Regions from separate parts of the Aliivibrio sp. 1S128 genome, predicted to be linked through region 2. Evidence: predicted binding sites of a transcription regulator. Region 2 holds the regulator's gene; the other holds the start of a gene.
The links. The regulator CRP, encoded in region 2, controls carbon source genes, mostly activating them, when cyclic AMP is high. The targets are predictions, from matches to a motif close to TGTGANNNNNNTCACA.
Positions count from the first base shown of each region.

Region 1: the regulator CRP is predicted to act here: its motif matches at 1,986-2,001, upstream of gltB (glutamate synthase large subunit).

Region 1 covers NZ_MAJV01000003.1:69,800-74,056, reverse strand. The annotation lists gene gltB (glutamate synthase large subunit) at 1-1,810, opposite strand, end outside; gene A6E03_RS02165 (TIGR01212 family radical SAM protein) at 2,380-3,321, shown strand; gene arcB (aerobic respiration two-component sensor histidine kinase ArcB) at 3,376-4,257, shown strand, end outside.
Region 2 covers NZ_MAJV01000003.1:280,906-285,162, reverse strand. The annotation lists gene astD (succinylglutamate-semialdehyde dehydrogenase) at 1-511, shown strand, start outside; gene A6E03_RS03120 (DUF1338 domain-containing protein) at 524-1,318, shown strand; gene crp (cAMP-activated global transcriptional regulator CRP) at 1,389-2,021, opposite strand; gene A6E03_RS03110 (OsmC family protein) at 2,268-2,669, shown strand; gene hslU (HslU--HslV peptidase ATPase subunit) at 2,786-4,120, opposite strand; gene hslV (ATP-dependent protease subunit HslV) at 4,143-4,257, opposite strand, start outside.

The sequences.
Region 1 (4,257 bases), 210 kb from region 2:
CTGAATCTTCATTGGCTTGGAAAACGATATCCAGTGTTTTTGCTTGTAGATGTTCGTTATCAATAGCACGCAGTTTTTCTAGCTCAGAGTTAGAAAGAACCGGTGATTCAAGCTCGACTTTCTGACAGTGCTCAGGCGTTTCAGCAAGTAAGTTTTGGTCTTTACCTAAGTAGGTGTTTAGCGACATAACCATACGCTCACGGATCGGGTCGATCGGTGGGTTAGTTACTTGGGCAAACAACTGCTTAAAATAGTTAGATAAATGCTGAGATTGATGAGAAAGGATCGCTAGTGGCCAATCGGCACCCATTGCAGTTAATGGCTCATAAGCCGTTTTCGCTAATGGTAGGATGATCTCATTCACTTCTTCTGAGGTAACACCAAACGCTTGTTGACGGTTGAGTAGGCGCTCAGGAGAAGGCTGGCTGTATTGGTTTGTTGCTTCAGGCAGTTTATTTAAGCTTAGAAGATTCTCTTCAACCCATTTTTCATAAGGTTGTGATTTCGCAATGCCATCTTTTACTTCTTCATCAGAAATAATACGGCCTTGTTCTAAGTCAGCAACAAAGATACGACCAGGTTGTAGACGACCACGGAACTCAATGTTTTCTGGTGCTATTTTTACAACGCCAGATTCTGATGCCATCACAAGGAAGTCATCTTTTGTCACGGTATAACGAGAAGGACGAAGACCATTACGGTCAAGTGTTGCACCTACTTGAACACCATCGGTGAAACAAACAGACGCAGGGCCATCCCAAGGTTCCATTACGTTCGCGTGGTATTGATAGAACGCGCGACGGGTAGGGTCCATGTTTTTATTTTCTTGCCACGCTTCAGGGATCATCATCATTAATGCGTGTGGCAAGCTACGGCCAGAAAGAACAAGCAGTTCTAGCGCCATATCGAAATTCGATGAATCTGAGCTGCCTTCCTGACAAATCGGAAGCAGCATATCCATTTCTTGCTGGCTAAAGAGATCAGACTCTATAATAGCTTCACGCGCTTTCATCCAGTTCAAGTTGCCACGAACTGTGTTGATCTCACCATTATGAGCAATGTAACGGAATGGTTGAGCCAGACGCCAGCGAGGGAAAGTATTCGTAGAGAAACGAGAGTGAACCAGCGCTAATGCCGTCACCATCGTTGGATTTTGTAAGTCTAGGAAGTACTGTGGAACTTGTTCAGTCGTTAATTGACCTTTATAAACAAGTGTTTTGTACGATAGAGAGTTGATGTAGAAATCATCACCAATATTAGAAATACTTTCCAAGCATACTCGAACGGTGTAGTTACGTAGAACATACAATTTACGTTCAAGTTCTTCTGGGGTCATTGATGGGCCACCAGAAATAAATACATGCTCAAATTGAGGCTCAGTACTTAGGGGATCGTCGCCTAGCATTGAATTATCGACAGGAAGAACGCGATAGCCAATGATTTCTAAATCAAGACGTTGAGCATTACGCTCTAAAATATCTCTGCATTGTTGACGTTTATGTTCGTCTTTAGGGAATAAGACAACACCGACACCGTATTTTTCAAAAGAAGGCAGCTTGATACCTAGTTTAACGGCTTCTTCTAATAAAAACTCATGTGGCTTTTGTAATAGAATACCTGCGCCATCGCCACTGCATGGATCACAGCCTTGACCACCACGGTGTTCCATACGAGCAAGCATATCAAGTGCTTGAGTAACCACATCATGAGATTTACGGTTTTTAAGGTGAGCGACAAAACCGATACCACACGCATCATGCTCCAATTCAGGAGTATACATGCCCTGTGTACTCTGCTCTCTATCTACCATAGATACATCCTTCCAGTATTATGCAGACACAACTTCTCTACGTAAGTTTCTGTCTAGTCCTTTGCTAATTTTCAAATCGAACTTGCTGTGAGTTAGCCTCAAGAGGTAGCAAGTTTGAATCCATTCTGGTGTTTGCTGGCATCACTTATTATGACGTGCAAACTAACCCATCCATTGTGATATCAATCAAATACAGTTTTATCCGTTGTATTTGTGGTTTGAGGGTAGATACCACTATCGAAACACATCAACATTCGTGTTGATGGCAAATTAATCTATTTAACGATGTAACTATCCTACATTTTTGTCATATTAAATACCAACGAAAGTTACACGTAATCTTCACTTTTTTTACTCAAAATGAATAAGTATTTATAATAAATGGGCTTTTTAACGATTAAATCGCCACTTTATGCGTCTTTTATTGATATAAATTAGAGTTAGGAATGGTTTATTTAGATATTATTTACGGTCTTTTTTTACAAACGAGTTAGCAACTTTCATAAATAGAAGTGAGACTTCTTTTTATTTGTGAACTAAGTGCTTGATTTACTTAATTGGTTATCGCAATGCAACTTCATGAATTAGCAAATACATTTGGTCAAGATTTACAACGTCGCTATGGCGAGAAAGTACATAAACTGACGCTTCATGGTGGTTTTAGTTGCCCAAATAGAGATGGGACCATAGGTAAAGGTGGGTGCACATTTTGTAATGTTGCCTCTTTTTCTGATGAGACAGAACAATTTAAATCAATCCATGACCAATTGACTGATAGAGCAGGGGAAGTGCAGCGTGCTAAAAAGTACCTTGCTTATTTTCAAGCTTATACAAATACCTTTGCTGAAGTTCAAGTACTTAAAAATATGTACGAAGAAGCACTTAAGTCAGCAAACATTGTTGGCTTATGTGTTGGTACGCGCCCAGATTGTGTACCTGATGCGGTGCTAGACTTATTGAAGGGATATGTTGATGAGGGTTATGAGGTTTGGTTAGAGCTTGGATTACAGACGGCCAATGATAAAACGTTAAAACGAATTAATCGCGGTCATGATTTTGCTTGTTATGATGTTATTACTCGAAAAGCCAGATCGCTTGGTATTAAGGTGTGCACTCATTTAATTATGGGGTTGCCAGGAGATACTCGAGATGATTACCGAACAACGTTAGCGAAAGTGCTCGAGACCGGAACAGACGGACTTAAATTACATCCTTTGCATATTGTTGAAGGAAGTACGATGGCGAAAGCATGGCGAGCAGGAAAAATTGAAGCGCCAGAAATGGATGATTATGTTGATATTGCTTGTGAAATTATTCGATTAACGCCACCTGAAGTGGTTTATCACCGTGTGTCTGCTACCGCAAGAAGACCAACGTTACTTTCTCCTTTGTGGTGTGAACCTCGTTGGTTAGGATTAACTAATGTTGGAATGGCATTAAATAAAAAAGGAGCACAAGGCTCTTTGATTAACCAACCCTTCAAATATACCCAGCCAATACTGAAAAAATAACTCAAATAGACTTAACCCTGATATTATTTAGCTGAATACTATCAGGGTGTGTTTATGAAGCAGTTAAAAATTCTCGCGCAATTTTATGTCGATCTCATGGTGAGACTTGGCATCGTTCGTTTTAGTCTCTTACTCGCTATAGCCTTAGTGGCGCTAGCTGTTATCGTTCAAGTCGGGGTTACACTTTTCTTGAGTGGGGAAGTGACAGACTTAGATATTGTTCGTTCTGTTTTCTTTGGTTTATTAATCACGCCTTGGGCGGTTTTTTTCCTCTCCGTTGTTGTTGAACATTTAGAGGATTCTCGCCAACGATTGTCTAAATTAGTCAGTAAAATGGAAGAAATGCGTACGCGTGACTTGGATTTAAATAAAAAATTACAAGGCAACGTAAAGAAGCTAAATCAAGAAATTGAAGAACGAGAAAAAGCAGAAGATGCTCGACAAGAAGCAATGGAAGATCTTGAAAATGAAGTTTTTCAACGTGAAAAAGCACAATTAGAATTAGCGGAACAAACGGCATTGTTACGCTCCTACTTAGATACCTCTCCAGATATCATTTATTATCGTAATGAATCCGGCTTATTTTCTGGTTGCAATAAAGCAATGGAAGATCTTATCGGTAAAACAGAGAAAGAATTGATTGGTCTATCGCCTAAAGATGTTTACAACGAAGAAGTCGCTGTAAAAGTTATAGATACGGATAGACAGGTACTAACCGGTAATCAAGCTTTAACTTACGAACAATGGCTTGATTATCCTGATGGGCGAAAAGCATGCTTTGAATTAAGTAAGATCCCATTTTATAGTAAAGGTGGACGCCATCTTGGTTTAGTCGGTTTTGGTCGAAATATCACCGACCGTAAAAGTTACGAAGAGGCGCTAGAAAAAGCCAGCCGTGATAAAACCACTTTTATTTCAACCATTAGCCATGAGTTA
Region 2 (4,257 bases):
TCCGTTTATGGGATCGCAAATATCAGTCGCAGCAGCAGAGTTTATTCTCAATGCTCAGAAGAATTTACAAGCTTTGGGTGGAGAGTCTTTACTTGAAGCCAAAAGCTTAGGTCATGCCTTTGTTTCACCGGGTATTATTGACGCGACTAACGTTGCTGAATTACCAGATGAAGAATACTTTGGACCATTACTGCAAGTGGTGCGTTACGAGACATTAGAAGAAGCCGTAAAGCTTGCTAATGACACTTGTTATGGATTATCGGCAGGCCTTGTTTCCACGGATGACAGTGAGTGGGAATATTTTGTAGAGCATATTCGTGCTGGTATTGTAAATCGTAACCGTCAATTGACGGGAGCAAGTGGTGACGCGCCATTTGGTGGTCCGGGTGCCTCTGGCAATATGAAACCAAGTGCGTATTACGCAGCGGATTACTGTGCATATCCAATGGCATCAATGGAAGGCGATGCATGTGAAATACCTGCACAACTCTCTCCGGGTTTAACTCTATAAGAGGCGATAAACATGAATAATGTAAATTCTTTATTTTCGTCATTGTGGAAAGATTATATTGCGCGCTTATCCCCATCTGCTGGGAAGGTGCATCAATTACTGTCTAATAACGATGAACTGATTAACGATCATATTGCGCTACGTACGTTTAATTTACCTAAAGTTGGATTACAGACTCTTGCTGCACCATTTTTAGCAATAGGCTATAAAGCGTGTGAGATTTATGACTTTGAAGCTAAAAAACTGAAAGCGCAGCATTTTGAGCACCCAGATCCTAATGCGCCACTCGTTTTTATTAGTGAATTATTAGTAGAAGAGTTATCACCTGAAATACAGGACATTATTCATGGCTTGGTTGAACAAGTACCAGCCCACTATTTTGCCACCAGTGATTTTCTTTCTTCCGGTAGGCCTTGGACATTAAGTTTCGAAGACTATCAAGTATTAGCGAAGGAAAGTGAGTACGCTTCTTGGTTAGCGGCTCATGGTTATGGCGCTAATCACTTTACGGTTTACGTTAATCAGCTTGAAGCGTTCTCTGAAGTGGTTGATGTGAACCAACACTTACGTGATGCAGGTTTTGCAATGAACGAAGTGGGTGGTGAAGTGAAAGGCTCTCCTGAGGTTTACTTAGAACAGTCATCAACAATGGCGGATAAAGTGAAAGTGAATTTTACGGAGGGTGAGTTTGAAATTCCTGGTGGATTTTATGAGTTTGCTAAGCGATATACGTTGCCAAGTGGGAAGATATATACAGGATTTGTCGCTGCATCTGCTGATAAAATTTTTGAAAGCACAGACAGTTAATTCTAAAATTTAGGCATAAAAAAACGCAGCTCAAGGGCTGCGTTTTTATTCGTTTAAGATAAGCGTTAAATTAACGAGTACCGTAAACTACAATTGTTTTACCGTGTGCAGAGATCAAGTTTTGCTCTTCAAGCATCTTCAAGATACGGCCAACAGTTTCACGTGAACAACCTACAATTTGACCGATCTCTTGACGAGTGATCTTAATTTGCATGCCATCTGGGTGAGTCATCGCATCTGGTTGTTTAGCTAGATTCAGTAGAGTCTGAGCGATACGGCCTGTAACGTCTAAGAATGCTAAATCACCCACTTTTTGGCTAGTGATTTGTAGACGAGTTGCCATTTGAGCAGAAAGACGCATCAGAATATCTGGATTTACTTGGATAAGTTGACGGAATTTCTTAAATGAAATCTCAGCAACTTCACAAGGGCTTTTTGCACGAACCCATGCTGAACGTTCTTGACCTTCTTCAAACAAGCCAAGTTCACCAATGAAGTCACCTTGGTTTAGGTAAGAAAGGATCATTTCCTTTCCTTCTTCATCTTTAATTAGTACAGCAACAGAACCTTTTACGATGTAGTAAAGAGTCTCAGCTTTTTCACCCGCGTGAATCAAAGTACTTTTTGATGGGTACTTATGAATGTGACAATGAGATAAGAACCACTCTAATGTTGGGTCTGTCTGAGGTTTACCTAGAACCATACTTTTATACTTCCTCTGCGTTTGCCAAGTAGGCGATGTCCATTTTAAAATAACTGAGCCAAATATCAGTTTGGCCTATACAATATGGTTATCGGAACAAGGCTGCATGTTCGTTGGGATAATTGATAAAATCATACCCTGTTTCGCCGTTGATTTCTTGACTTTGATCGTATGAAATGTGCGACCAAGGGCACAGTTTCGTGAAATGGATCACGAGTTTTCCTTTTATGTAGTAAAGAGGCTTTTATGAACGCTGAAGTTAAATGGATTGATGGATTTACTTTCTTAGGTCAATCTCAATCTGGTCACTCTGTTGTAATGGATGGTAATGGTGGAGAAAAAGCACCAAGCCCAATGGAATTAGTGTTAATGGCTGCCGGTGGATGCAGTTCTGTTGATGTTGTTGATGGTCTAAAATCAGCAAATCAAGCCGTACTTGGTTGCGTTGCAAAGCTATCAAGTGATCGTCGTGAAACCGCGCCGAAGTTGTTTACTCATATTAACATTCACTTTGAAGTGAGTGGAGATAATCTCGATCCTAAGGTGGTTGAGCGAGTCACTGCTGATTCATTACAGAAATATTGTTCTGTGTGTTTAATGCTAGGTGAAGGCATTGAGATGACACATTCTTGGGAAGTGATTGCTTAGATTATTTTTTCCAAAGAAAAAGCCTCATACATTTTGATGTATGAGGCTTTATTTTTAACTATTGTTTAACCAGTAATAATGAACAGATAATTACTGGAATTAGTATTCGTCGTCAATTATAGAATGAAACGACTTAGATCTTCATTAGCAATCAGATCACCTAAGCGAGATGTTACGTAAGCGGCATCTACCGTTAGGCTCTCGCCATCTTTTTCGGATGCGTCATAAGAGATCTCTTCCATTAGGCGTTCCATCACGGTGTGCAGACGACGTGCGCCAATGTTTTCTGTGCTTTCATTTACTTGGAATGCGGATTCTGCAATACGAGTAATGCCATCTTCAGTAAACTCAAGATTAACATTTTCTGTTGCTAATAAAGCGATGTATTGCTCTGTTAACGATGCATTTGGTTCGGTAAGAATACGTTTAAAATCATTCGCAGTTAATGCTTCAAGTTCAACACGAATTGGTAAGCGACCTTGTAGTTCAGGGATAAGGTCCGATGGCTTAGCCATTTGGAATGCACCTGAAGTGATAAATAACATGTGATCTGTTTTTACCATACCGTGCTTAGTGCTTACTGTGCTGCCTTCAACTAATGGAAGTAGGTCACGTTGCACACCTTCACGAGATACGTCACCAGACTGGGAGTTAGACCCTTTACAGATTTTATCTATCTCATCAATAAAGACGATACCGTGGTTTTCTACGTTGAAAATCGCTTGTTCTTTTAATTCTTCAGGGTTAACTAATTTAGCGCCTTCTTCTTCAGATAGGGCTTTAAGCGCATCTTTAATTTTCATCTTACGCTTTTTAGTTGTTTCACCACCAGATAGATTTTGGAACATACCTTGAAGTTGGTTTGTCATCTCTTCCATACCAGGAGGAGCCATGATTTCTACGCCAACTTGAGGAGCCGCAACATCCACTTCGATTTCTTTGTCATCTAGCTTACCTTCACGTAATTTTTTACGGAAAGATTGGCGAGTGCCTGAGTCATTATCGCTTTCTTCATTTTTACCCCATGCATCACGAGCCGGTGGTAATAAAATATCGAGAATACGATCTTCAGCTTGTTCTTCAGCACGGAATTTTACTTTTTCTACCGCTTGCTGATGTGTCATTTTTATTGCCACGTCAGTTAAGTCACGAATAATGCTGTCGACTTCTTTGCCTACGTAACCCACTTCGGTGAATTTTGTGGCTTCTACTTTTATGAAAGGCGCGTTTGCTAATTTAGCTAAACGACGGGCAATTTCGGTTTTACCAACACCCGTTGGTCCGATCATTAAAATATTTTTTGGGGTTACTTCAGCACGCAACTCAGGGTTAAGTTGCATACGACGCCAGCGGTTACGCAGTGCGATTGCCACTGAACGTTTTGCTTTATCTTGACCAATAATATGGCTATCTAGTTCGTGTACGATTTCACGAGGAGTCATCTCAGACATGGGTATTCCTTATTATTTATCGTTAAACGTTCAGTTCTTCAATGGTATGATTATGGTTAGTGTAGACATCAATATCGCCCGCAATCGTCAATGCTTTTGTGGCAATTTCACGTGCATCTAAATCAGTGTTTTCTAGT